3 regions of the Shigella dysenteriae genome follow, and region 3 is predicted to be linked to each of the others. Evidence: predicted binding sites of a transcription regulator. Region 3 holds the regulator's gene; each other region holds the start of a gene.
What was found. Region 3 encodes CRP, which controls carbon source genes, mostly activating them, when cyclic AMP is high. Its sites were predicted from a motif close to ATGTGANNNNNNTCACAT; they were not measured.
Positions count from the first base shown of each region.

Region 1 (8,125 bases), 1.9 Mb from region 3:
CGAACCTTTTACCATTGCGGCTAACGTAACCGGTCATGGTCAACCGACAGAAAATGATACCGTTCTGGTTTATGGTGCCGGTCCAATCGGCCTGACGATCGTTCAGGTATTAAAAGGCGTCTATAACGTTAAAAATGTTATTGTTGCCGATCGCATTGATGAACGACTGGAAAAAGCGAAAGAGAGCGGGGCTGACTGGGCGATTAATAACAGCCAGACACCGCTTGGCGAGATTTTCACTGAAAAAGGCATCAAGCCGACATTAATTATTGATGCGGCTTGTCATCCTTCTATCCTGAAAGAGGCCGTAACGCTGGCTTCTCCAGCGGCACGTATTGTATTGATGGGCTTCTCCAGTGAACCTTCTGAAGTGATTCAGCAAGGAATTACCGGAAAAGAACTCTCTATTTTCTCTTCACGCTTAAATGCAAATAAATTTCCGGTCGTTATCGACTGGTTAAGTAAAGGGTTAATTAAACCAGAAAAATTAATTACCCATACGTTTGATTTCCAGCATGTTGCTGATGCCATTAGTTTATTTGAACAGGATCAAAAACATTGCTGCAAAGTCTTACTCACTTTTTCTGAATAATACCAATAACGGCGAGTAAGTAGTACGCATCTTACCTCTTTTTTAGAGATAACCATTATGACAATAGAAAAACACGAAAGAAGCACTAAGGATTTGGTGAAAGCAGCAGTATCGGGATGGCTGGGCACTGCGCTTGAATTTATGGATTTCCAGTTATATTCGCTCGGCGCAGCGTTAGTGTTTCATGAAATATTTTTTCCTGAATCATCAACGGCAATGGCGTTAATTTTGGCAATGGGAACCTACGGTGCAGGTTATGTGGCGCGTATTGTCGGAGCATTTATTTTCGGCAAAATGGGCGACAGAATAGGGCGTAAAAAAGTGCTCTTTATTACCATCACCATGATGGGGATCTGTACCACCTTAATTGGAGTGTTACCGACCTATGCACAGATTGGTGTTTTTGCACCCATCTTGCTGGTGACGCTGCGTATTATTCAGGGGTTGGGTGCAGGTGCGGAAATTTCCGGTGCCGGTACGATGCTGGCGGAATATGCGCCAAAAGGTAAGCGCGGAATTATCTCCTCATTTGTAGCTATGGGAACTAACTGCGGAACCTTGAGCGCAACGGCAATCTGGGCCTTTATGTTCTTCATTCTCAGTAAAGAGGAACTGCTGGCGTGGGGATGGCGTATACCGTTCCTGGCGAGCGTTGTCGTGATGGTCTTTGCTATCTGGTTGCGTATGAATCTGAAAGAAAGCCCGGTCTTTGAGAAAGTTAACGACAGCAACCAACCGACAGCAAAACCTGCACCTGCTGGTAGCATGTTCCAGAGCAAATCCTTCTGGCTGGCAACAGGACTGCGTTTTGGTCAGGCAGGTAACTCCGGGTTAATTCAGACTTTCCTTGCAGGCTATTTAGTACAGACGTTATTGTTTAACAAAGCAATTCCAACAGATGCATTGATGATCAGTTCGATTCTCGGCTTTATGACCATTCCGTTCCTTGGTTGGTTATCCGATAAAATTGGTCGCCGGATCCCGTATATTATTATGAATACCTCCGCGATTGTGCTGGCATGGCCAATGCTTTCTATCATCGTAGATAAAAGCTATGCCCCGAGCACCATTATGGTTGCACTGATTGTGATTCATAACTGTGCGGTGCTGGGATTATTTGCTCTGGAAAACATTACCATGGCAGAAATGTTCGGCTGTAAAAACCGCTTTACCCGGATGGCTATTTCAAAAGAAATTGGTGGTCTTATCGCTTCCGGTTTTGGTCCTATCCTGGCAGGTATTTTCTGCACCATGACGGAATCCTGGTATCCAATCGCCATTATGATCATGGCATATTCAGTGATTGGTTTAATCTCTGCGCTGAAAATGCCAGAAGTGAAAGACCGTGATTTAAGTGCGCTGGAAGACGCTGCGGAAGATCAACCGCGTGTTGTAAGAGCTGCGCAACCTTCCAGAAGTCTGTAAATCCTCAATCCCTTCTCTTACCGGAGAGGGGATTTTTATCCATATAACAAAACATGTAGCTTGCCATATTTAAATTTAAGGAATTGTTATGGGAAATAATTTGTTATCAGCAAAAGCGACACTCCCTGTTTATGATCGTAATAACCTGGCCCCAAGAATTGTTCATTTAGGCTTTGGTGCATTTCACCGTGCGCATCAGGGCGTGTATGCCGATATTCTTGCTACAGAACATTTCAGTGACTGGGGATATTATGAGGTCAACTTAATCGGTGGCGAACAGCAAATTGCCGATTTACAACAGCAAGATAATCTTTATACCGTTGCGGAAATGTCGGCCGATGCGTGGACGGCTCGCGTCGTTGGCGTCGTTAAAAAAGCCTTGCACGTACAGATAGATGGCTTAGAAACCGTGTTGGCTGCGATGTGTGAACCGCAAATCGCGATTGTCTCTCTGACAATCACCGAAAAAGGGTATTTCCACTCTCCGGCGACCGGACAGTTAATGCTCGATCACCCGATGGTCGCTGCCGACGTGCAAAATCCCCACCAGCCGAAAACAGCAACAGGGGTGATTGTTGAGGCGCTGGCTCGCCGTAAAGCGGCAGGACTTCCCGCATTTACCGTCATGTCATGTGACAACATGCCAGAAAACGGTCATGTTATGCGTGACGTTGTCACTTCCTACGCGCAAGCCGTTGATGTAAAACTGGCACAATGGATCGAAGATAACGTGACTTTCCCATCAACAATGGTGGACCGTATTGTGCCCGCAGTGACAGAGGATACGCTGGCGAAAATCGAACAGCTTACCGGTGTGCGCGATCCTGCTGGCGTTGCCTGTGAACCTTTCCGCCAGTGGGTAATCGAAGATAATTTTGTTGCCGGACGTCCGGAATGGGAAAAAGCGGGAGCCGAACTGGTTAGCGATGTACTGCCTTATGAAGAGATGAAGTTGCGCATGCTCAACGGCAGTCATTCATTCCTGGCGTATTTGGGTTATCTTGCCGGATATCAGCACATTAATGACTGTATGGAAGATGAACATTATCGTTATGCGGCGTATGGCTTGATGTTGCAGGAACAAGCGCCGACGCTGAAAGTGCAGGGCGTTGATTTGCAAGATTACGCTAACCGATTAATTGAACGCTATAGCAACCCGGCGTTACGTCATCGAACCTGGCAGATTGCGATGGATGGCAGCCAGAAATTGCCACAGCGGATGTTGGATTCTGTTCGCTGGCATCTGGCGCATGACAGCAAGTTCGATCTGCTGGCGCTGGGCGTCGCGGGTTGGATGCGTTATGTCGGTGGTGTTGATGAACAGGGAAATCCGATAGAAATCAGTGACCCACTGTTACCTGTTATTCAGAAGGCTGTACAAAGTAGTGCCGAAGGGAAAGCGCGCGTCCAGTCATTGCTGGCGATTAAGGCGATTTTTGGTGGTGATTTGCCAGACAATAGCTTGTTTACTGCAAAAGTGACGGAAGCGTACTTGTCTTTATTAGCGCATGGCGCGAAAGCGACCGTGGCAAAATATTCCGTGAAGTAAAAAAAGCAATGCCGCCATCGGCGGCATTCACACGCTTAGTTCATGCCGAGACGAATCAGGTCCAGTGGTGCCAGTTTCTCTTCACAACCTTCAACAACTACGGTTTTTCCGCGGCGGATTTGCTCAGCGGTCAGACCTTCAGTATCAATCGACAGGATCTTGCCAGTGTGACCGGTGCCGCTAACCATAACACGGCTGCCAGTGGTGATTGCGTTACGGTTACGATCGTAGGTCGTCATAGGTGTTTTCTCCTTTCTGATTTACAGTCGAAGCCCACGTAACGGGCGCAATATAAATACTCCTGTCGAGTGAAATATTTTTTGTTTTTGATCAAGCTCACATCTTTTTTGATGCATGCATGAGCCATAAGGCGGGGGTAAAGACTCTCATCCCGGATGGGATGAGAGGAAATGAATTACTCTTCGCTAAACCAGTCGCTATTTTCCTGGCGGATCTGGCGCACGGATTCGCTGATTTCCTGCAAATGTTGCGTCATTGCACGTTCTACCGCATCGCCATCACGTTTTTGCAGGGCAGAGAAAATATCAAGATGCTGGCGTAACAGCATTTCTGGTGGAGAAACGTGGTCGAAACTCATATAGCGCACGCGATCAACGGTTGCTTTCAGGTTCTCAATGGTATCCCACGCCAGTTGACAGTCGGCAATCTGCGTCAAGAGTTGATGGAAGTTGTCATCAAGTTCAAAAAAATCATCCAGTTGCTTGCGCTCAATGGCAATGCGTTGCTGGTGAAGATTTTGTTCCAGTTGGTAGCACTGGCTTTCGGTAATCATGCTCGCCGCCCGACGCGCCACCGCGCACTCAATGGCCTGACGGATAAAACTGCCGTTGCGCACCTGGGCCATGGAAATTTTGTTGACGTAGCTGCCACGCTGCGGACGAATTTGAATCAGGCCGTTTTCCGCCAGTTTAATAAAGGCTTCACGAACCGGCTGGCGTGACACATTGAAACGAACAGAAACTTCTTTTTCCGACAACGGTGTGCCTGGAGCAATCAGGCAATGGACAATGTCGCGACGAAGGATACGATAAATCTGCTGATTGACAGGCTGTGTGGGATTAAGTTGCGTTTCGACGGTCATTCGTTCTTGCTTGTGAGTGAGTTAACTGCATGAGTCTACCACTTTTTTGTGACAAGCAATAACCCGGCAGTTAAGCCGGGTATAAAAATTACTGACGGTGGACATTCAGTCCGGCATAGCTTTGGGTAACCGGCATCATTTCCAGGGTATTGATATTGACGTGAGCAGGCAGCGTTGACACCCACCAGACGGCTTCGCTGACATCCTCTGGCGTCAATGCAACGGTATTTTGATAGGTTTTTTCCGCTTTACCGTCATCGCCTTTAAAGCGGACATTGGAAAACTCGGTGCCACCCACCAGACCCGGTTCGATGTCGGTGACGCGCACCGCCGTACCATGCAGATCCGTACGCAGATTCAGGCTAAACTGACGAACAAACGCTTTCGTCGCACCGTAAACGTTACCACCGGCATACGGCCAGCTACCTGCCGTTGAGCCAATGTTAATAATATGACCATGATTACGTTCAACCATACCCGGTAAGACGGCGCGCGTCATATATACCAGGCCTTTATTGTTGGTATCAATCATCGTTTCCCAGTCTTCAACGCTGGCTTTATGCGCAGGCTCCATGCCCAACGCCAGGCCGGCATTATTTACCAGGATATCAATATTGCTCCACTCGGCAGGGAGCGATGCCAGCATCTCTTCAATAGCGGCGCGGTTGCGAACGTCCAGTTGGGCGATGTACAGATTATCTCCCAGTTCGTCTTTTAACTCCTGCAACCGTTCCTGGCGACGGCCAGTGGCGATAACTTTATGCCCTTGTTGAATAAAACGACGAGTAATGCATTCACCAAAACCTGCCGTTGCTCCAGTTACTAAAACGATCATCTCACTGTTCCTCAACGCTTTTGTGTGTCAATAACATAGCACGTGATGCTTAAGAGCGGGTAATACTGGTTTGCAAGATTGCACTCCGTTATCAGTAAGCCTACGCTATGGAACACCTCGCGTTCAGGAGAAGAAAATGACAACAATGAATCCTTTCCTTGTGCAAAGCACACTGCCGTATCTGGCTCCCCATTTTGATCAAATTGCCAATCATCACTATCGCCCGGCATTCGATGAGGGAATGCTGCAAAAGCGGGCAGAAATTGCTGCCATCGCGCTTAACCCGCAAACACCTGATTTCAACAATACTATTCTGGCACTGGAACAAAGCGGAGAATTACTTACCCGCGTTACCAGCGTCTTTTTTGCGATGACTGCGGCGCATACCAATGATGAATTACAGCGTCTTGACGAGCAGTTTTCCGCTGAACTGGCGGAACTGGCTAATGATATCTATCTGAATGGTGAATTATTCGCGCGGGTAGATGCTGTCTGGCAACGCCGTGAATCTCTGGGGCTTGATAGTGAATCCATCCGCCTGGTGGAGGTGATTCATCAACGTTTTGTCCTTGCCGGAGCCAAGCTTGCGCATGCTGATAAAGCAAAATTAAAAGTACTGAATACAGAAGCTGCGACCCTGACCAGCCAGTTTAACCAGCGATTACTGGCAGCAAATAAATCCGGCGGTCTGGTTGTGAACGATATCGCGCAACTGGCAGGAATGAGTGAGCAAGAGATTGCGCTGGCGGCAGAGGCGGCTCGCGAGAAAGGTCTGGATAACAAATGGCTGATTCCGCTGCTGAATACCACCCAACAACCGGCGCTTGCCGAAATGCGCGATCGTGCGACGCGTGAAAAACTGTTTATTGCGGGCTGGACGCGAGCGGAAAAAAATGATGCCAATGATACCCGCGCTATCATTCAACGTCTGGTGGAGATCCGTGCACAACAGGCTACATTACTCGGTTTTCCTCATTATGCCGCATGGAAAATCGCCGATCAGATGGCAAAAACACCTGAAGCAGCACTCAACTTTATGCGGGAAATTGTTCCAGCGGCGCGTCAACGTGCGAGCGATGAATTAGCCTCCATACAGGCGGTTATTGATAAGCAGCAGGGCGGGTTTAGCGCGCAGCCGTGGGACTGGGCATTTTATGCCGAACAGGTCCGGCGGGAGAAATTTGATCTTGATGAGGCGCAGCTCAAGCCATATTTTGAATTAAACACGGTGTTGAATGAAGGTGTATTCTGGACCGCGAATCAGCTCTTCGGTATTAAGTTTGTCGAACGTTTTGATATTCCTGTCTACCATCCTGACGTTCGGGTGTGGGAAATTTTTGATCATAATGGCGTGGGGCTGGCGTTATTTTACGGTGATTTCTTCGCCCGTGATTCAAAAAGCGGCGGTGCATGGATGGGCAATTTTGTTGAGCAATCAACGCTTAATGAAACGCATCCGGTAATTTATAACGTCTGCAATTATCAGAAACCCGCTGCCGGTGAGCCTGCGTTGTTACTCTGGGATGATGTCATAACCTTATTCCATGAATTTGGTCATACGCTGCACGGCCTTTTTGCCCGCCAGCGTTATGCCACGCTCTCCGGCACCAACACGCCGCGTGATTTTGTCGAATTTCCGTCGCAGATCAACGAACACTGGGCAACGCATCCGCAGGTATTCGCTCGCTACGCCCGGCATTATCAGAGCGGGGCAGCAATGCCTGACGAACTGCAACAGAAAATGCGTAATGCCAGCCTGTTCAACAAAGGGTATGAGATGAGCGAACTGCTTAGCGCCGCACTTCTCGATATGCGCTGGCATTGCCTGGAAGAAAACGAAGCAATGCAGGATGTCGATGATTTCGAATTGCGGGCGCTGGTGGCGGAAAATATGGATCTTCCTGCTATACCGCCACGCTATCGCAGCAGTTATTTCGCCCATATTTTTGGTGGCGGATATGCCGCAGGTTATTACGCTTATCTGTGGACGCAAATGTTGGCCGATGATGGTTATCAGTGGTTTGTTGAGCAGGGCGGATTAACGCGTGAAAATGGGCTGCGTTTTCGCGAGGCGATCCTTTCCAGAGGTAACAGCGAAGATCTGGAACGCCTGTATCGACAATGGCGCGGTAAGGCACCTCAGATTATGCCGATGCTGCAACATCGTGGCTTGAACATATAAACACCACCAATGGCTGTCCTGGAGATATCGCCAGGCCAGCCTGGTTATAGCAGTAACTGCAGCAGCTGGGCGAGGGCAAACCTCACCGCTAAAGCTAATACCGTTTCGCAGTCGCCAGCAAAATGTATAACCGCAGTGTAGTTCTGGCCTTTAATATGCCACGCGAACCAGACGGTACCCGCTGGCGTACCATCTTCACCTCCCTCCGGTCCGCCGTAGCCGGTAATGGCAATACTGACATCAGCATCCGCACGCTCTATGGCACCGGTTGCCATTTCTGCTGCCACTTTCTCACTCACCGCAGAATATCGTTCAAGAGATTGCTGGCTTACGCTGAGGATTTTCATCTTTGCCTGATCGGTGAAAGTAACAAAGCCTGCACCGTAAAATTTGGGTGTATCTTCAGCTGCACACAGGGCGCTAGCCAACTTACCGCCGGT
Region 1 covers NZ_CP055055.1:2,423,864-2,431,988, reverse strand. Annotated here, with positions in the region: gene HUZ68_RS11590 (Zn-dependent oxidoreductase) at 1-592, shown strand, start outside; gene ydfJ (MHS family MFS transporter YdfJ) at 650-2,017, shown strand; gene HUZ68_RS11580 (mannitol dehydrogenase family protein) at 2,106-3,566, shown strand; gene ydfZ (putative selenium delivery protein YdfZ) at 3,602-3,805, opposite strand; gene rspR (DNA-binding transcriptional regulator rspR) at 3,982-4,668, opposite strand; gene ydfG (bifunctional NADP-dependent 3-hydroxy acid dehydrogenase/3-hydroxypropionate dehydrogenase YdfG) at 4,757-5,503, opposite strand; gene dcp (peptidyl-dipeptidase Dcp) at 5,640-7,685, shown strand; gene HUZ68_RS11555 (2-oxo-tetronate isomerase) at 7,730-8,125, opposite strand, start outside.
Region 1: ydfZ (putative selenium delivery protein YdfZ) is a predicted target of CRP. The motif match lies at 3,891-3,908, and genes of this name have one in related genera.

Region 2 (8,125 bases), 2.4 Mb from region 3:
TCGCCGCAAGTCGAACTGACACTCCTGCTGGTTTATCCCTTTGTCAGTTTGTTCATCTGTACTGTTGCGGGCTTGCTGGTAAGAAAACTTTCACAGCGTGCATTCAGCGATCTGTTGTTCTCCCCGCCTTCACTGCCCGCTGCCGTCAGTTACTCCCGCTAAGCCATCGCCCCAGCCGGGGCGATTCAATTTGCTAAACCATGTCGATTACGGATAATGAACAGCATTGCTTATCAGAGATATGCCCCCATATGTTGAGGCATATCCTAACGAGAATCTGACAACCGTTATGCCTGAACAATATCGTTATACGCTGCCCGTCAAAGCGGGTGAGCAGCGTCTGCTGGGCGAGTTAACCGGCGCTGCCTGCGCGACGCTGGTGGCGGAAATTGCCGAACGTCACGCCGGTCCGGTGGTACTCATTGCACCAGATATGCAAAATGCTCTGCGTTTGCATGATGAAATCAGCCAGTTCACCGATCAGATGGTGATGAATCTGGCGGACTGGGAAACCCTCCCTTACGACAGTTTTTCGCCTCATCAGGACATTATCTCCTCGCGCCTTTCCACCCTTTACCAGCTACCGACGATGCAGCGTGGCGTACTGATTGTTCCGGTGAATACGCTTATGCAGCGCGTTTGCCCACACAGTTTTCTCCACGGTCATGCGCTGGTGATGAAAAAAGGTCAGCGCCTGTCACGAGATGCATTACGAACCCAACTGGACAGCGCCGGTTATCGCCATGTTGACCAGGTGATGGAGCACGGCGAATACGCCACGCGCGGCGCGTTGCTGGATCTCTTCCCGATGGGGAGTGAGCTGCCTTATCGTCTTGATTTCTTTGATGATGAAATCGACAGCCTGCGGGTGTTTGACGTCGACAGCCAGCGCACGCTGGAGGAAGTAGAAGCGATCAATCTGCTGCCCGCGCACGAATTTCCGACCGATAAAGCGGCAATTGAACTGTTCCGCAGCCAGTGGCGTGATACCTTCGAAGTGAAGCGCGATCCGGAACATATTTACCAGCAAGTGAGTAAAGGCACATTACCTGCCGGGATCGAGTACTGGCAGCCGCTATTCTTCAGCGAACCGCTGCCGCCACTGTTCAGTTATTTCCCTGCCAATACCTTGCTGGTGAATACTGGCGATCTGGAAAACAGTGCCGAACGTTTCCAGGCTGATACACTGGCGCGTTTTGAGAATCGCGGCGTCGATCCGATGCGCCCACTGTTGCCACCACAATCGCTCTGGCTGCGGGTGGACGAGCTCTTCTCAGAGCTGAAACACTGGCCCCGAGTGCAGCTAAAAACTGAACATTTACCGACAAAAGCCGCGAATGCCAATTTAGGTTTCCAGAAACTGCCAGACCTGGCCGTTCAGGCACAACAAAAAGCGCCGCTGGATGCGCTGCGTAAGTTCCTCGAGACTTTCGATGGTCCGGTGGTGTTCTCGGTAGAAAGTGAAGGTCGCCGTGAAGCGCTGGGTGAACTGCTCGCACGAATTAAAATTGCTCCGCAACGCATTATGCGTCTTGATGAAGCCAGCGACCGTGGGCGTTATCTGATGATTGGCGCTGCCGAACATGGTTTTGTCGATACGGTGCGTAACCTGGCGCTGATTTGCGAAAGCGATCTGCTCGGTGAACGCGTTGCCCGCCGTCGTCAGGACTCTCGCCGCACCATCAACCCCGATACACTGATCCGCAACCTCGCGGAGCTGCATATTGGTCAGCCGGTGGTCCATCTGGAGCACGGCGTTGGTCGTTATGCCGGAATGACCACGCTCGAAGCTGGAGGCATTACTGGCGAGTATTTGATGCTCACCTATGCCAACGACGCCAAACTGTATGTTCCGGTGTCGTCACTGCATCTGATTAGCCGTTACGCAGGTGGCGCGGAAGAAAACGCCCCGCTGCATAAACTTGGCGGTGATGCGTGGTCACGCGCGCGGCAGAAAGCGGCGGAAAAAGTGCGTGATGTGGCGGCGGAATTGCTGGATATCTACGCGCAACGCGCCGCCAAAGAGGGCTTCGCGTTTAAACACGATCGTGAGCAGTATCAGTTGTTCTGCGACAGCTTCCCGTTTGAAACCACGCCGGATCAGGCGCAGGCCATTAATGCGGTGCTTAGCGACATGTGTCAGCCACTGGCAATGGATCGTCTGGTGTGCGGCGATGTTGGCTTTGGTAAAACAGAAGTGGCGATGCGCGCCGCTTTCCTGGCAGTAGATAACCACAAGCAGGTGGCGGTGCTGGTGCCTACCACCCTTCTCGCGCAGCAGCATTACGACAACTTCCGCGACCGTTTCGCCAACTGGCCGGTACGTATCGAAATGATCTCCCGTTTCCGCAGCGCCAAAGAGCAGACGCAAATCCTTGCGGAAGTGGCGGAAGGGAAAATCGATATTCTGATCGGTACGCACAAACTGCTGCAAAGTGACGTCAAGTTTAAAGATTTAGGCCTGCTGATTGTCGATGAAGAACACCGCTTCGGGGTGCGTCATAAAGAGCGCATTAAAGCGATGCGCGCGAACGTGGATATTCTGACGCTTACTGCAACGCCGATCCCACGTACGCTGAATATGGCAATGAGCGGAATGCGTGACCTGTCGATTATCGCCACGCCGCCCGCCCGTCGTCTGGCAGTTAAAACCTTTGTCCGTGAGTATGACAGCCTGGTGGTCCGGGAGGCGATCCTGCGTGAAATTTTGCGCGGAGGACAGGTTTATTATCTCTACAATGATGTGGAAAACATTCAGAAAGCCGCCGAACGGCTGGCAGAACTGGTGCCAGAAGCGCGGATCGCCATCGGTCACGGGCAGATGCGCGAGCGCGAACTGGAACGGGTGATGAATGATTTCCATCATCAACGTTTCAACGTGCTGGTTTGTACAACCATTATCGAAACCGGGATCGACATCCCGACAGCCAACACCATTATCATTGAACGCGCGGATCACTTCGGTCTGGCGCAGCTGCACCAGTTACGCGGTCGCGTCGGACGTTCGCATCATCAGGCATATGCATGGTTGCTGACACCGCATCCAAAAGCGATGACTACCGATGCACAAAAACGTCTTGAAGCGATTGCCTCGCTGGAAGATCTCGGTGCAGGTTTTGCGCTGGCAACGCACGATCTGGAGATCCGCGGCGCGGGTGAACTGCTTGGCGAAGAACAAAGTGGCTCAATGGAAACCATCGGTTTCTCGCTGTATATGGAGTTGCTGGAAAACGCCGTCGATGCACTGAAAGCCGGACGCGAGCCGTCGCTGGAAGATCTCACCAGCCAGCAAACAGAAGTCGAGCTGCGGATGCCGTCGCTATTGCCAGATGATTTCATCCCTGACGTGAACACGCGTCTGTCGTTCTACAAACGTATTGCCAGCGCCAAAACGGAAAACGAACTGGAAGAGATCAAAGTCGAGCTTATCGATCGCTTCGGCCTGCTGCCGGATCCGGCGCGTACCCTGCTGGATATTGCCCGTCTGCGCCAGCAAGCGCAGAAACTGGGGATCAGGAAGCTGGAAGGTAATGAGAAAGGCGGCGTGATCGAATTTGCCGAGAAGAATCACGTTAATCCGGCCTGGTTGATTGGTTTGCTGCAAAAACAGCCGCAGCATTACCGCCTTGATGGTCCGACGCGCCTGAAGTTTATTCAGGATTTGAGTGAGCGGAAAACGCGTATCGAATGGGTACGCCAGTTTATGCGTGAACTGGAAGAGAACGCGATCGCTTAATGGTAAATCGGGGGCGTTTCTGCGCCCCCATCTGCAACATTTACAAATTCTTTGCACTTCCCTGCACTATCCGACACTGTCACCATCCATAATTCAGGCTTATCTGTTTATTACAATAACCTTATATTTATTATGGATTTTTGGTGATGATCAAAACGCGTTTTTCTCGCTGGCTAACGTTTTTTACGTTCGCCGCTGCCGTGGCGCTGGCGCTACCGGCAAAAGCCAACACCTGGCCGCTGCCGCCAGCGGGCAGTCGTCTGGTTGGCGAAAACAAATTTCATGTGGTGGAAAATGACGGTGGTTCTCTGGAAGCCATCGCCAAAAAATATAACGTCGGCTTTCTCGCTCTGTTACAGGCTAACCCCGGCGTTGATCCTTACGTACCGCGCGCGGGCAGCGTGTTAACGATCCCGTTGCAAACCCTACTTCCAGACGCGCCGCGCGAAGGCATTGTGATCAACATTGCGGAGCTGCGTCTCTATTACTACCCGCCGGGTAAAAATTCGGTAACCGTGTATCCAATAGGTATTGGTCAGTTAGGTGGTGACACGCTGACACCGACAATGGTGACCACCGTTTCAGACAAACGTGCAAACCCAACCTGGACGCCAACGGCAAACATCCGCGCCCGTTATAAAGCACAGGGAATTGAGTTGCCTGCGGTAGTGCCGGCTGGACCGGATAACCCAATGGGCCATCATGCGATTCGTCTGGCGGCCTATGGCGGCGTTTATTTGCTTCATGGTACGAACGCCGATTTCGGCATTGGCATGCGGGTAAGTTCTGGCTGTATTCGTCTGCGGGATGACGATATCAAAACACTCTTTAGCCAGGTCACCCCAGGCACCAAAGTGAATATCATCAACACTCCGATAAAAGTCTCTGCCGAACCAAACGGTGCGCGTCTGGTTGAAGTACATCAGCCGCTGTCAGAGAAGATTGATGACGATCCGCAGCTGCTGCCAATTACGCTGAATAGCGCAATGCAATCATTTAAAGATGCAGCACAAACTGACGCTGAAGTGATGCAACATGTGATGGATGTCCGTTCCGGGATGCCGGTGGATGTCCGCCGTCATCAAGTGAGCCCACAAACTCTGTAAATCCTGGATAAAAAAATCCCCGCGACACGGCATGTCGCGGGGAAAAAATCAGCAGTAGCAGGCATTAATGAGGGTTAATGCTTATTTATAAATTACTGCTGTTCCATGGAGGGTATTCGGACCGGTTACAGAAGTAATACGGAAAGATTTTGCGCCCATCTCATCCGCTTTTTGCGCCAGCTGTTCTTCCAGCGATCCCAGATTTGTCCCCGCGTTAGCACTGATTGTACCGACTTTTTGTTGGCCTTCTGGCGTTGACTGAACTTCGACAGCCGCAAAGCTGGCAAATGACATGGAGCTTAAAATCGCCGCAGCGATGAGGGTTTTTACGTTTTTCATAATAGTGGCCTTATGCAGATGAATGACGTCGCAAGCAATTACTTAACGATCGATAACTAAATGATAGATGTGATCTGGATCACATACAAGATATTTTTTATAACAATCATTAATTAATTTAAAAATCTTTAAATTTCAGTTAAATAGAAAGCAATTATTTTTATGGGATCTGGACTGGTGAACGGAGGTGATTATTTTTATAATAACCTTTCATTCACAGTCACCAGGTACAACGGCATCATGGCAACTGACTCAACACAATGTGTAAAAAAAAGCCGTGGCCGCCCAAAAGTGTTCGACAGGGATGCCGCGCTTGATAAGGCCATGAAATTGTTCTGGCAACACGGTTATGAAGCGACTTCTCTTGCGGACCTCGTCGAAGCGACCGGAGCCAAAGCGCCCACGCTATACGCGGAATTTACCAACAAAGAGGGGTTATTTCGTGCCGTTCTCGACCGCTATATCGATCGTTTTGCCGCTAAGCATGAAGCACAGCTGTTTTGTGAAGAGAAAAGCGTGGAGTCTGCGCTGGCTGACTATTTTGCTGCCATCGCCAACTGCTTTACCAGCAAAGACACCCCGGCAGGCTGCTTCATGATCAACAACTGCACCACCCTCTCCCCAGATTCAGGAGATATCGCCAATACGTTGAAATCACGCCATGCGATGCAAGAGCGCACTTTGCAGCAGTTTTTATGTCAACGACAAGCGCGCGGGGAAATCCCGACCCACTGTGACGTGACGCATCTGGCAGAATTCCTTAATTGTATTATTCAGGGGATGTCGATCAGCGCACGCGAAGGTGCATCGCTGGAAAAACTGATGCAGATTGCCCGAACGACTTTGCGTTTATGGCCGGAACTGCTGAAATAAGTCGCAAAAAAAGCCCCTCAGCCTGAGCGAATGAGGGGCCAAATTGCAGAGTACAGCCTTGTTATACTTTGTTATTCAAAATCAGTTGCCCGTTGCTATCTAGCGGGATCTGCGTACCCGGATCGCGGTCCATGCGGATTTTGCCCTGCTGATCGCCAATCTTATAGGTCACATCATAACCGAGCATTTTTTCTGACTTGTCATACACCGTTTTACAACGCTGTTGCGTAGTCGTGTAAGTATCGCTTTCCTGGAGAGAGCCCTGGATCTGGTTACCGGCATATCCACCACCCAGCGCCCCCACAACAGTGGCGACATCTTTACCACGACCACCACCAAACTGATGCCCTATCACGCCGCCAGCAACAGCCCCGAGCACCGACCCGGTAATGCGATTTTCATCCTGCACCGGTCGACGATGGGTCACTGTGACGTTGCGACACTCCTGACGCGGTGTTTTAACCGTTTCCTTGATTGGGGTTGCAGAAACAACCTGAGCGTATTGCGGGCCCCGTTCAAACACGTTCAGACTGGCCACTGCCGCTACGCCCAGCGCAGCTGCGACACCAATCCCGATACCCGCCAACATTGATTTATTCACGGGAACACCTCCTTCTTTGCAGTTATGCCAATCATGCAAGCGAAGGAGAAAAGCAGCTATCAGACAGAAGATGAAAAGCGCGGGAATGGCTGGAAATACTTAAGGATTCGGAGGAGTCTGAAGGAATGCCTGATGCGACGCTTAACGCGTCTTATCAGGCCTACCGCTCGTACCATTTGTCCAGGGCGGATGAGGCGTTTATGCCACATCCGCCAGTGTACGTCGATTAATGCAACTTCAAACGCGGACGGATAACGCGGTTAATACTCCCCACCAGCATCATTAATCCGGTTTTAAAGTAACCATGCAGCGCAATCTGATGCATTCGGTATAGCGAGATATATACAAAGCGCGCAATTCGTCCTTCAATCATCATTGAGCCGCGCGTCAGGTTACCCATCAGGCTACCGACGGTGGAGAAGTTCGACAGCGATACCAGCGAACCATGATCTTTATACTGATAATTTTTCAGCGGCTTACCGTTCATCTGCGCCAGTATGTTGTTCATTGCGCAAGTCGCCATCTGGTGTGCAGCCTGAGCACGCGGCGGAACAAAGCCCCCTTCCGGACGCGGGCATGACGCGCAGTCGCCAATAGCGTAAATGTCTGGATCGCGGGTGGTTTGCAGCGTCGGTTCCACCACCAGCTGGTTGATACGGTTAGTTTCAAGACCACCGATACCTTTCAGGAAGTCTGGCGCTTTGATCCCGGCTGCCCACACCATCAGATCAGCCTCAATATATTCGCCATCTTTAGTGTGCAGGCCGCCTTCATCAGCACTGGTGACCATGGTTTGCGTCAGCACGCGAACGCCAAGTTTCGTTAGCTCGTTGTGGGCCGCAGCAGAGATACGTGGCGGTAATGCAGGCAAAATACGTTCTCCCGCTTCTACCAGCGTTACGTTCAGGGCTTCGTTGGTCAGGCCTTTGTAACCGTAGCTGTGCAGTTGCTTGACCGCGTTGTGCAATTCAGCGGAGAGTTCTACACCCGTCGCGCCGCCGCCGACAATCGCAATGTTCACTTTGCCATTTGCGCCCAGGTTGGCGGAGTATTTCAGGAAGAGATTCAGCATCTCCTGGTGAAAGCGACGCGCCTGGTGCGGGTTATCGAGGAAAATGCAGTTCTCTTTGACACCTGGCGTATTGAAATCGTTAGAGGTGCTACCCAGCGCCATTACCAGGGTGTCATAGGCGATTTTACGTTCCGGAACCAGCAGTTCACCTTTCTCATCGCGCAGTTCTGCAATAGTGATTGTTTTCGCTTCACGATCAATATCAATGACGGAACCCAGCTGGAACTGGAAACCATGATTGCGCGCATGGGCCAGATAGCTCAACGCATCGACGCCTTCATCAAGCGAGCCAGTCGCCACTTCGTGCAGCAGCGGTTTCCACAGGTGGCTGTGGTTACGATCGACCAGCGTAATTTTGGCTTTTTTCTTGCGTCCCAGCTTATGCCCCAGCTGTGTTG
Region 2 covers NZ_CP055055.1:1,995,214-2,003,338, reverse strand. Annotated here, with positions in the region: gene HUZ68_RS09595 (acyltransferase family protein) at 1-162, shown strand, start outside; gene mfd (transcription-repair coupling factor) at 290-3,736, shown strand; gene ldtC (L,D-transpeptidase LdtC) at 3,880-4,842, shown strand; gene bhsA (multiple stress resistance protein BhsA) at 4,924-5,181, opposite strand; gene comR (TetR family copper-responsive transcriptional repressor ComR) at 5,422-6,054, shown strand; gene HUZ68_RS09570 (glycine zipper 2TM domain-containing protein) at 6,116-6,655, opposite strand; gene ndh (NADH-quinone dehydrogenase) at 6,882-8,125, opposite strand, start outside.
Region 2: bhsA (multiple stress resistance protein BhsA) is a predicted target of CRP. The motif match lies at 5,249-5,266, and genes of this name have one in related genera.

Region 3 (8,125 bases):
GGTGGTGGTTGAGCCGATCCAGGGCGAGGGCGGTGTGACGGCAGCGACGCCAGAGTTTTTGCAGGGCTTGCGCGAGCTGTGCGATCAACATCAGGCATTATTGGTGTTTGATGAAGTACAGTGCGGGATGGGGCGGACCGGCGATTTGTTTGCTTACATGCACTACGGCGTGACGCCGGATATTCTGACCTCTGCGAAAGCGTTAGGCGGCGGCTTCCCGATTAGCGCCATGCTGACCACGGCAGAAATTGCTTCTGCATTTCATCCTGGTTCTCACGGTTCCACCTACGGCGGTAATCCTCTGTCCTGTGCAGTAGCGGGCGCGGCGTTTGATATCATCAATACCCCTGAAGTGCTGGAAGGCATTCAGGCGAAACGCCAGCGTTTTGTTGACCATCTGCAGAAGATCGATCAGCAGTACGATGTGTTTAGCGATATTCGCGGTATGGGGCTGTTGATTGGCGCGGAGCTTAAGCCACAGTTCAAAGGTCGGGCGCGTGATTTCCTGTATGCGGGCGCAGGGGCTGGCGTAATGGTGCTGAATGCCGGACCGGATGTGATGCGTTTTGCACCGTCGCTGGTGGTGGAAGATGCGGATATCGATGAAGGGATGCAACGTTTCGCCCACGCGGTGGCGAAGGTGGTTGGGGCGTAAATACGAAGCATCAGGCAAAAGATGTCGGATGCGGCGTGAATGCCTTATCCGATGGTTTAGCCTGCATTACGCCTTCGAATCCCGCAACTTGCGACTCAGCCAAATCCCGTGATGCGGTCGCTGACGCCATGCCATCGACGAAATGGTGTGCATGGTGTTCAGATGACCAATAACCCGCTGTAAATGCTGCTCCAGCGTACCTGCCGCGCCTTCGTGCGGCTGCATCTCCGGCGCATCCATGATATTGGCATCGCCAGAACTACCCGGTTCGTCATACTCCAGTCGCTGCTGACAACGCTGAATGGCGATTTCACAAGACTGTAAATACTCTTGTGCCAGTTCAGGTGGCAATGCCCGGTGTTCCCGCGCCAGCGTGGTCATGGCATTAATATGCTCAACAATAAACTGGCTGTGCGTTACCCACAGTTTCATATCTGCCAGATAATGGCTGTTGAACGCTGGTTCCTGCATCGCCTGATTCAATGAGTTATACAGAGTGTTATGTGCCTGATTTACCCGCATTCGCTGCCAGGCCAGTGGCGTAGGTTGCGGATCCTCGCTCAGAATCAAGCGAATCGCTTCCTGATAGGCTTCTAAAGCGTCATGGGCGTTTTTACGCAATAACCCGCTCTGCCACTGCGGCCACAGCCAGACGGTACCACCGAAAGCAATTAAACAACCAATAATGGTATCGATAAGACGCGGAAGGATGTACTGCTCACCGTTCAGCCACAACAGTTGCAGGGTATACACTGCGGTAATAGTAAAACCGACCGTCGCCCAGCCGTAGTTTTTGCGCAATATCAGGTAGCTGGCAAGGGTGGTAATCAGCATCAAGGTCAGGGTGTAACCTTCGGGAATTTTAAAGTGCAGCGCCACGCCCGCAATGATTAACCCGACCACGGTTCCCACGGAGCGATTCACAATCCTCAGACGGGTTGCACCATAGCCATTTTGCGTCACCAGCAATACCGTCATCAGGATCCAGTACGACTTCGGCAGATGCAGCGCGGTGCCCATCAGGCTGGCAACGCTTAACATCACACTGAGTCGTCCGGCATTGCGTAGCGCCGGAGACTTTAGTGACAGATAACTTTTCAGCGCCGGAAGTAACGGCATTCGCCGCTGTTTATCGGCCAGTAAGTCACGGGCATAGAGCGGTTTTTGGGTGCGCAGCACGCGGGCGATGCGGCTGAAATGCCAGTAGCAGAATTGCCCAACCGGATTATCCGGATGCTGGCGGGCGATTTTTTCCAGTGCGCCAATTTGCTTTTCCATCGTAAAACGCGTTGGCAGGCGATGGTAAAGAATGTCATCAGCCAGCACGCGCAGGCGAGCGGCGACGGTTTGCGCATTCCAGCGGATAACTTCTTCCGCATGGCTACGCTCGACCAGCTTTTGCACCTCTTCCGGCTGATGCAAACTGACCGAAATATGTTCCTGTAAATCCAGCGCCTCCTGGAAAATACGCAGCATCCGCTTGTAATCAGTATTATTTTGCGCGGAAAGCATATGCATTTGCTGATAGCACTGGGTAATTAGATCGACCGCTTTTTGCTGGCGCACCAGCAGCGGCGGCAGCGCTTTTTCAGGGTCGGTGTGCTGGGTAAGCAGGCTGTATTTGGCTTCACAATAATCTGCCAGTTCACGGTACAGCAGACTTAGTGACTCGCGCAGCGGTTGTTCGCGCCAGATCCAGAACCAAAACCAGTTAAACAATCCGTACCAGAGAGTGCCCAACGCATAGATGAGCAACGGTTCCCAGACCGGCATGTATCCCGCCAGACTGAGGGTAAAAATGGCTGCCAGCAGCGATGCGGGAAGCAATTTTGCGTGCAATGGCCCCAACTCAGCAGTGACGCCAAGTACCAGCGTTAATCCGGTCAGCAAAAAGGGCAGGGGAACATCTTTTGCCAGTAGCAGCTGTGTCAGTAAGCTACAGGTGGCAAACAGCGACGCACCAATGATTAAGCGTTTGAAAAAACGTTTATGAGGCGTATCAAGGCCCGCAATATTGCAACAGGCAGGAACGAGAGAGAAGAGCAGACCGAATCGTAATTCGCCAAGCATTAACCCAACGGCCACGGGCAAACATAGCACCAGCGTTTGTCGAAGTGCATAGTTGATATCGGGGTGATAAATCAGTCTGCGCCACATCGGGGGAAACAAAATGGCGCGCTACCAGGTAACGCGCCACTCCGACGGGATTAACGAGTGCCGTATACGACGATGGTTTTACCGTGTGCGGAGATCAGGTTCTGATCTTCAAGCATCTTCAGAATGCGTCCCACGGTTTCACGAGAACAGCCGACAATCTGACCGATTTCCTGACGGGTAATTTTGATTTGCATACCGTCCGGGTGAGTCATAGCGTCTGGTTGTTTTGCCAGATTCAGCAGAGTCTGTGCAATGCGGCCCGTCACGTCGAGGAACGCCAGGTTGCCTACTTTCTCTGAAGTGACTTGCAGACGACGCGCCATCTGTGCAGACAGACGCATCAGAATGTCCGGGTTTACCTGAATCAATTGGCGAAATTTTTTGTACGAAATTTCAGCCACTTCACAGGCGGTTTTCGCACGTACCCATGCGCTACGTTCCTGGCCCTCTTCAAACAGGCCCAGTTCGCCAATAAAATCACCCTGATTCAGATAGGAGAGGATCATTTCTTTACCCTCTTCGTCTTTGATCAGCACTGCCACAGAGCCTTTAACGATGTAGTACAGCGTTTCCGCTTTTTCACCCTGGTGAATAAGCGTGCTCTTGGATGGGTACTTATGAATGTGGCAATGAGACAAGAACCATTCGAGAGTCGGGTCTGTTTGCGGTTTGCCAAGCACCATGCGCGGTTATCCTCTGTTATAAGCTTTCTCCAGAGCCAGATAACGCCGCTGTCTCTGGATTGCCGAAATATGCTTCCCGCTACCTGGGAAGGGGCTATCAACTGTACTGCACGGTAATGTGACGTCCTTTGCATACATGCAGTACATCAATGTATTACTGTAGCATCCTGACTGTTTTAGCATAGCTTTCGCTTTGTGTCTCCTGGTGTCTCGCTTCAGCATGACCCAGGTCGCCTTCCGTTGCGCGATTTGGTTAGTACGCGTACTCTGTCAGGAAAATTGACGCAGTGGAGTAGCAAAAATGCAAGCGCGAGTGAAGTGGGTCGAAGGGTTAACTTTTCTGGGCGAATCCGCCTCTGGTCATCAGATTTTAATGGACGGCAACTCAGGCGATAAAGCACCAAGTCCGATGGAAATGGTGTTGATGGCGGCGGGTGGTTGCAGTGCCATCGATGTGGTTTCGATCCTGCAAAAAGGGCGTCAGGATGTGGTCGATTGTGAAGTAAAATTGACCTCTGAACGCCGCGAAGAGGCACCACGCCTGTTTACGCACATTAATCTACATTTTATCGTCACCGGTCGCGACCTGAAAGACGCAGCGGTTGCGCGTGCGGTTGATCTCTCTGCCGAGAAATATTGTTCAGTGGCGTTGATGCTGGAAAAAGCGGTGAATATTACTCACTCGTATGAAGTGGTTGCCGCGTGATTTAACTATCCCGTTGTGAAGCCGGATAGTATTTTATCCGGCGTAATAGCAGAGTTACTCGATTTTCTTTCCTTCCATCAATCGTTGCACCAGCGGCAGCATAATTAATTCCATTGCCAGACCCATTTTGCCGCCGGGCACCACTAACGTATTGATGTGGGAAATGAATGAGCCTTGCAACATCGCCAGCAGCCAGGGGAAATCGATCCCTTCCAGATTACGAAAATGGATCACCACAAAGCTTTCATCCAGCGACGGGATACCTTTTGCCGCGAACGGGTTTGAAGTGTCGACGGTGGGAACGCGCTGGAAGTTAAGATGGGTGCGGGAAAACTGCGGTGTGATGTAGTTGATATAGTCTTCCATTGAACGCACTACTGAGTCCATCACTGCTTCTCGTGAGTGCCCGCGCTCGCTGGTGTCGCGGATCAGTTTTTGAATCCACTCAAGGTTAACGATAGGCACCACGCCGACCAGTAAGTCCACATGCTGCGCAACGTTATGCTGTGGCGTGACTACGCCGCCGTGTAAACCTTCATAAAACAGTACATCAGTGGGTTCTGGTAAAGGTTGCCAGGGGGTGAATGTTCCCGGTACCTGATTCCAGGGTACGGCTTCATCGTAGGTATGCAGATATTTGCGAGATTTCCCTTTGCCGCTCTGACCGTATTCAATGAAGGTTTGTTCCAGCAGGCCGAAGTCGTTCGCTTCGGGGCCGAAGTAGCTGATATGCCGCCCGGCGTCGCGCGCTTTGCGGATCGCCATGTCCATTTCCGGGCGGGTGTAACGGTGAAAACTGTCGCCTTCCACCTCGGCTGCATGCAGATTTAACTGGGCGAATATTTTACGAAACGCGAGGCTGGTGGTGGTGGTCCCCGCGCCGCTGGATCCTGTTACCGCAATGACCGGATGTTTGGCAGACATAGTAACTCCATGACTTAGCTATCATTATTATCTCGTCCGCCGACGGTTGCAGGTTATTCGCGAAACTGACTGCGCGGCATGATATTGACCGTTTCGTGCAGCTCTGACCATACCAGCACCGCTTCTCCGCACTGTAGCTGGCGTTTGACGTCGGCGACTTTCTGTTCAAGTGTACGCTCATGTTCACCATAATCGGTGCCTTCACGTAACACAAAGCTTTCAATTAAATTTTCCAGCGTTTCGGGGGAGAGGTCTTGCCACGGAATCAACATGATTTCGCCTCCAGATACGTTGTTAACCAGTCAGGAATGCGTGACTCCAGCCACATTTGCGGATGAAGTAATGTACCGCCAATAAAGCCAACATGACCGCCATGTTCAGTCAGTTGATACTCCACCTGCGGGGGGAGACTTTCCGGTTTCGGGATCACCTGATGATCCATAAACGGATCGTCTTTAGCGTGAATAATCAGCGTCGGTTTGGCGATCCGGTTCAGCATCGGCATGGCGCTACACTGACGATAATAGTCGATAGCGTCAGCGTAGCCGTGAATCCTGGCGGTGATGAGATCGTCAAATTCACGGATGCGACGTACCGATTTTAATTGCGCGAGATTTATCGGCAGCGTTCCGGGGTAGGCAGCCAGCTTGCGTGCGGCATTGGCTTTTAACAGGTTCAGCAAGTAACGCTGATAAACGCGGGAAAAGCCCTTTTCCATATGATAGCTACAGGCTTCCAGCATAAACGGCGCAGAGACAATCACCGCCGCATCAACCGGGAGATCATTGCCTTCCTTTGCCAGCAAACAGGCCAGCATATTACCGCCGAGCGAATAGCCGACGGCAGCCGTTGGCGCATGACCAAATTCGCGTTGCAGCCAGCGTAAAAACCAACTGGCGTCTTCGGTTTCGCCCGAATGGTAAATGCGGTGCATACGGTTTGGTTCACCGCTGCATCCGCGAAAATGCATCACCACGCCCAGCCAGCCGCGCTTTTGCGCCGCCTCAACCAGACCGTGGGCGTAAGGGCTATTGAGACTGCCTTCCAGCCCGTGAAATACCACTAAACGCGGTTTATGCCGTGCCTGTGCAGGGGCTTCACTCCACGCGAGATCGACAAAATCGCCGTCGGGCAACTCCAGCCGCTGCCAGTACGGGGTGAATTTCACCTTGCGACGAAACAGACGCGGCAGCATGGTTTGCAGATGACAATTGCTAAAGCCGCGCATAGGGGTGAATTCAGCACTGCTGCTGAATTCATTGGCATCGGTCGTCGTTATCTGCGCCATCAGTTGCTTTGGCCTTCCAGCAACATCTGCTCAAGCTGCTCCTGGGCTTCCAGCCATGCCATTTCGCACTCTTCCAGGCCGGATTTGGCGCTGGCTTGCTGTTGCAGGCAGGCGGTCAACTCCGCTTTACGGCTCTGGTCATACAGTTCGCTGTCGCCGAGTTTCTCTTCTGCCTGCGCCAGTTGCGCGTTCAGCTTCTCCATCTCTTTTTCCAGACGGGCAATCTCTTTACGCAGTGGCTGGGTTTGCGCACGCAACTCCGCTTCCCGACGCTTCTGATCTTTACGTGCCTGGGCGCTGTTCGCGTTCTCTTTTGGCGCGTCGTCGGTCTGGTTTTCCTGCTTTTGTACGTCGCTCAACCACTGTTGATAATCTTCCAGATCGCCGTCGAACGGCTCGACTTTACGATCGTGAACCAGGTAGAGGTCGTCAGTGGTGGAACGCAGCAAATGACGGTCGTGCGAAACGACAACCAGCGCGCCTTCAAACTCGATTAATGCTTCGGTGAGTGCCTGACGCATGTCGAGGTCAAGGTGGTTAGTCGGTTCGTCGAGCAGCAGCAGATTCGGCCGCTGCCAGACAATTAATGCCAGCACCAGGCGGGCTTTTTCCCCACCGGAGAAGCGGCGCGTTTCTTCGGTTACTTTATCGCCCTGGAAACCAAAGCCGCCGAGGTAGTCACGCAGTTTTTGCTCCAGTTCCTGCGGCGCTAAACGTGCCAGATGTTGAATAGGCGATTCGTCGGCGCGCAGGTATTCAAGTTGATGCTGGGCGAAGTAGCCGAGCTTGATCCCTTTTGCCAGGCCTATTTCACCACTGACTGGCGCAAGTTCACCGGCTAACAGTTTGATTAATGTCGATTTACCCGCGCCGTTGCGGCCTAACAGACCAATGCGCGAACCGGGGACCAGATTCAGTTTAATCGAGTCGAGAATAATGCGATCGCCATAGCCTGCGCTGACCTTTTCCATCTTCAGTAACGGATTTGGCAGGCTTTCCGGCGCGCGGAAGCTAAAGCGGAACGGGTTGTCGACGTGCGCGGGGGCAATCAGCTCCATACGCTCGAGCATCTTAATGCGGCTCTGGGCCTGCTTCGCTTTGGTGGCTTTGGCACGGAAACGGTCGATATAACTTTGCAGATGCGCTACGCGTTCCTGCTGGCTTTCGTACATCGCTTGTTGCTGCGCCAGACGGGTGGCGCGCTGTACTTCAAACGAACTGTAGTTGCCGGTGTACTCGAACATGCTTTGTTGTTCGATATGAATAATTTTATCGACGATCGGATCGAGGAAGTCGCGGTCGTGAGAGATCAGGATCAGCGTGCCCTGATAGCTCTTCAGCCATTTTTCCAGCCAGATAACGGCATCGAGATCGAGGTGGTTAGTCGGTTCGTCGAGCAGCAGCAAGTCTGAACGGCAAATCAGCGCCTGGGCAAGGTTAAGACGCATACGCCAGCCACCAGAGAAATCACTTACCGGGCGCTCCAGTTGTTCATTGCTGAAACCGAGGCCGTGCAGCAGGCTGGCGGCACGGGAGCGAATACTCCATGCGTTAATAGCATCCAGCTTGCCATGAATGGTCGCAATGGCGTGCCCGTCGTTACGTTCGTTGGCGTCGTGCAGCTGCGCTTCCAGTTGACGATATTCACGGTCGCCGTCAATGACATATTCCAGCGCCGCTTGCGGTAACGCCGGCGTTTCCTGATTCACCCA
Region 3 covers NZ_CP055055.1:4,365,516-4,373,640, reverse strand. Annotated here, with positions in the region: gene argD (bifunctional acetylornithine/succinyldiaminopimelate transaminase) at 1-655, shown strand, start outside; gene HUZ68_RS20980 (YccS/YhfK family putative transporter) at 722-2,812, opposite strand; gene crp (cAMP-activated global transcriptional regulator CRP) at 2,863-3,495, opposite strand; gene HUZ68_RS20970 (OsmC family protein) at 3,797-4,201, shown strand; gene HUZ68_RS20965 (phosphoribulokinase) at 4,256-5,125, opposite strand; gene HUZ68_RS20960 (YheU family protein) at 5,179-5,397, opposite strand; gene HUZ68_RS20955 (hydrolase) at 5,391-6,413, opposite strand; gene HUZ68_RS20950 (ABC transporter ATP-binding protein) at 6,413-8,125, opposite strand, start outside.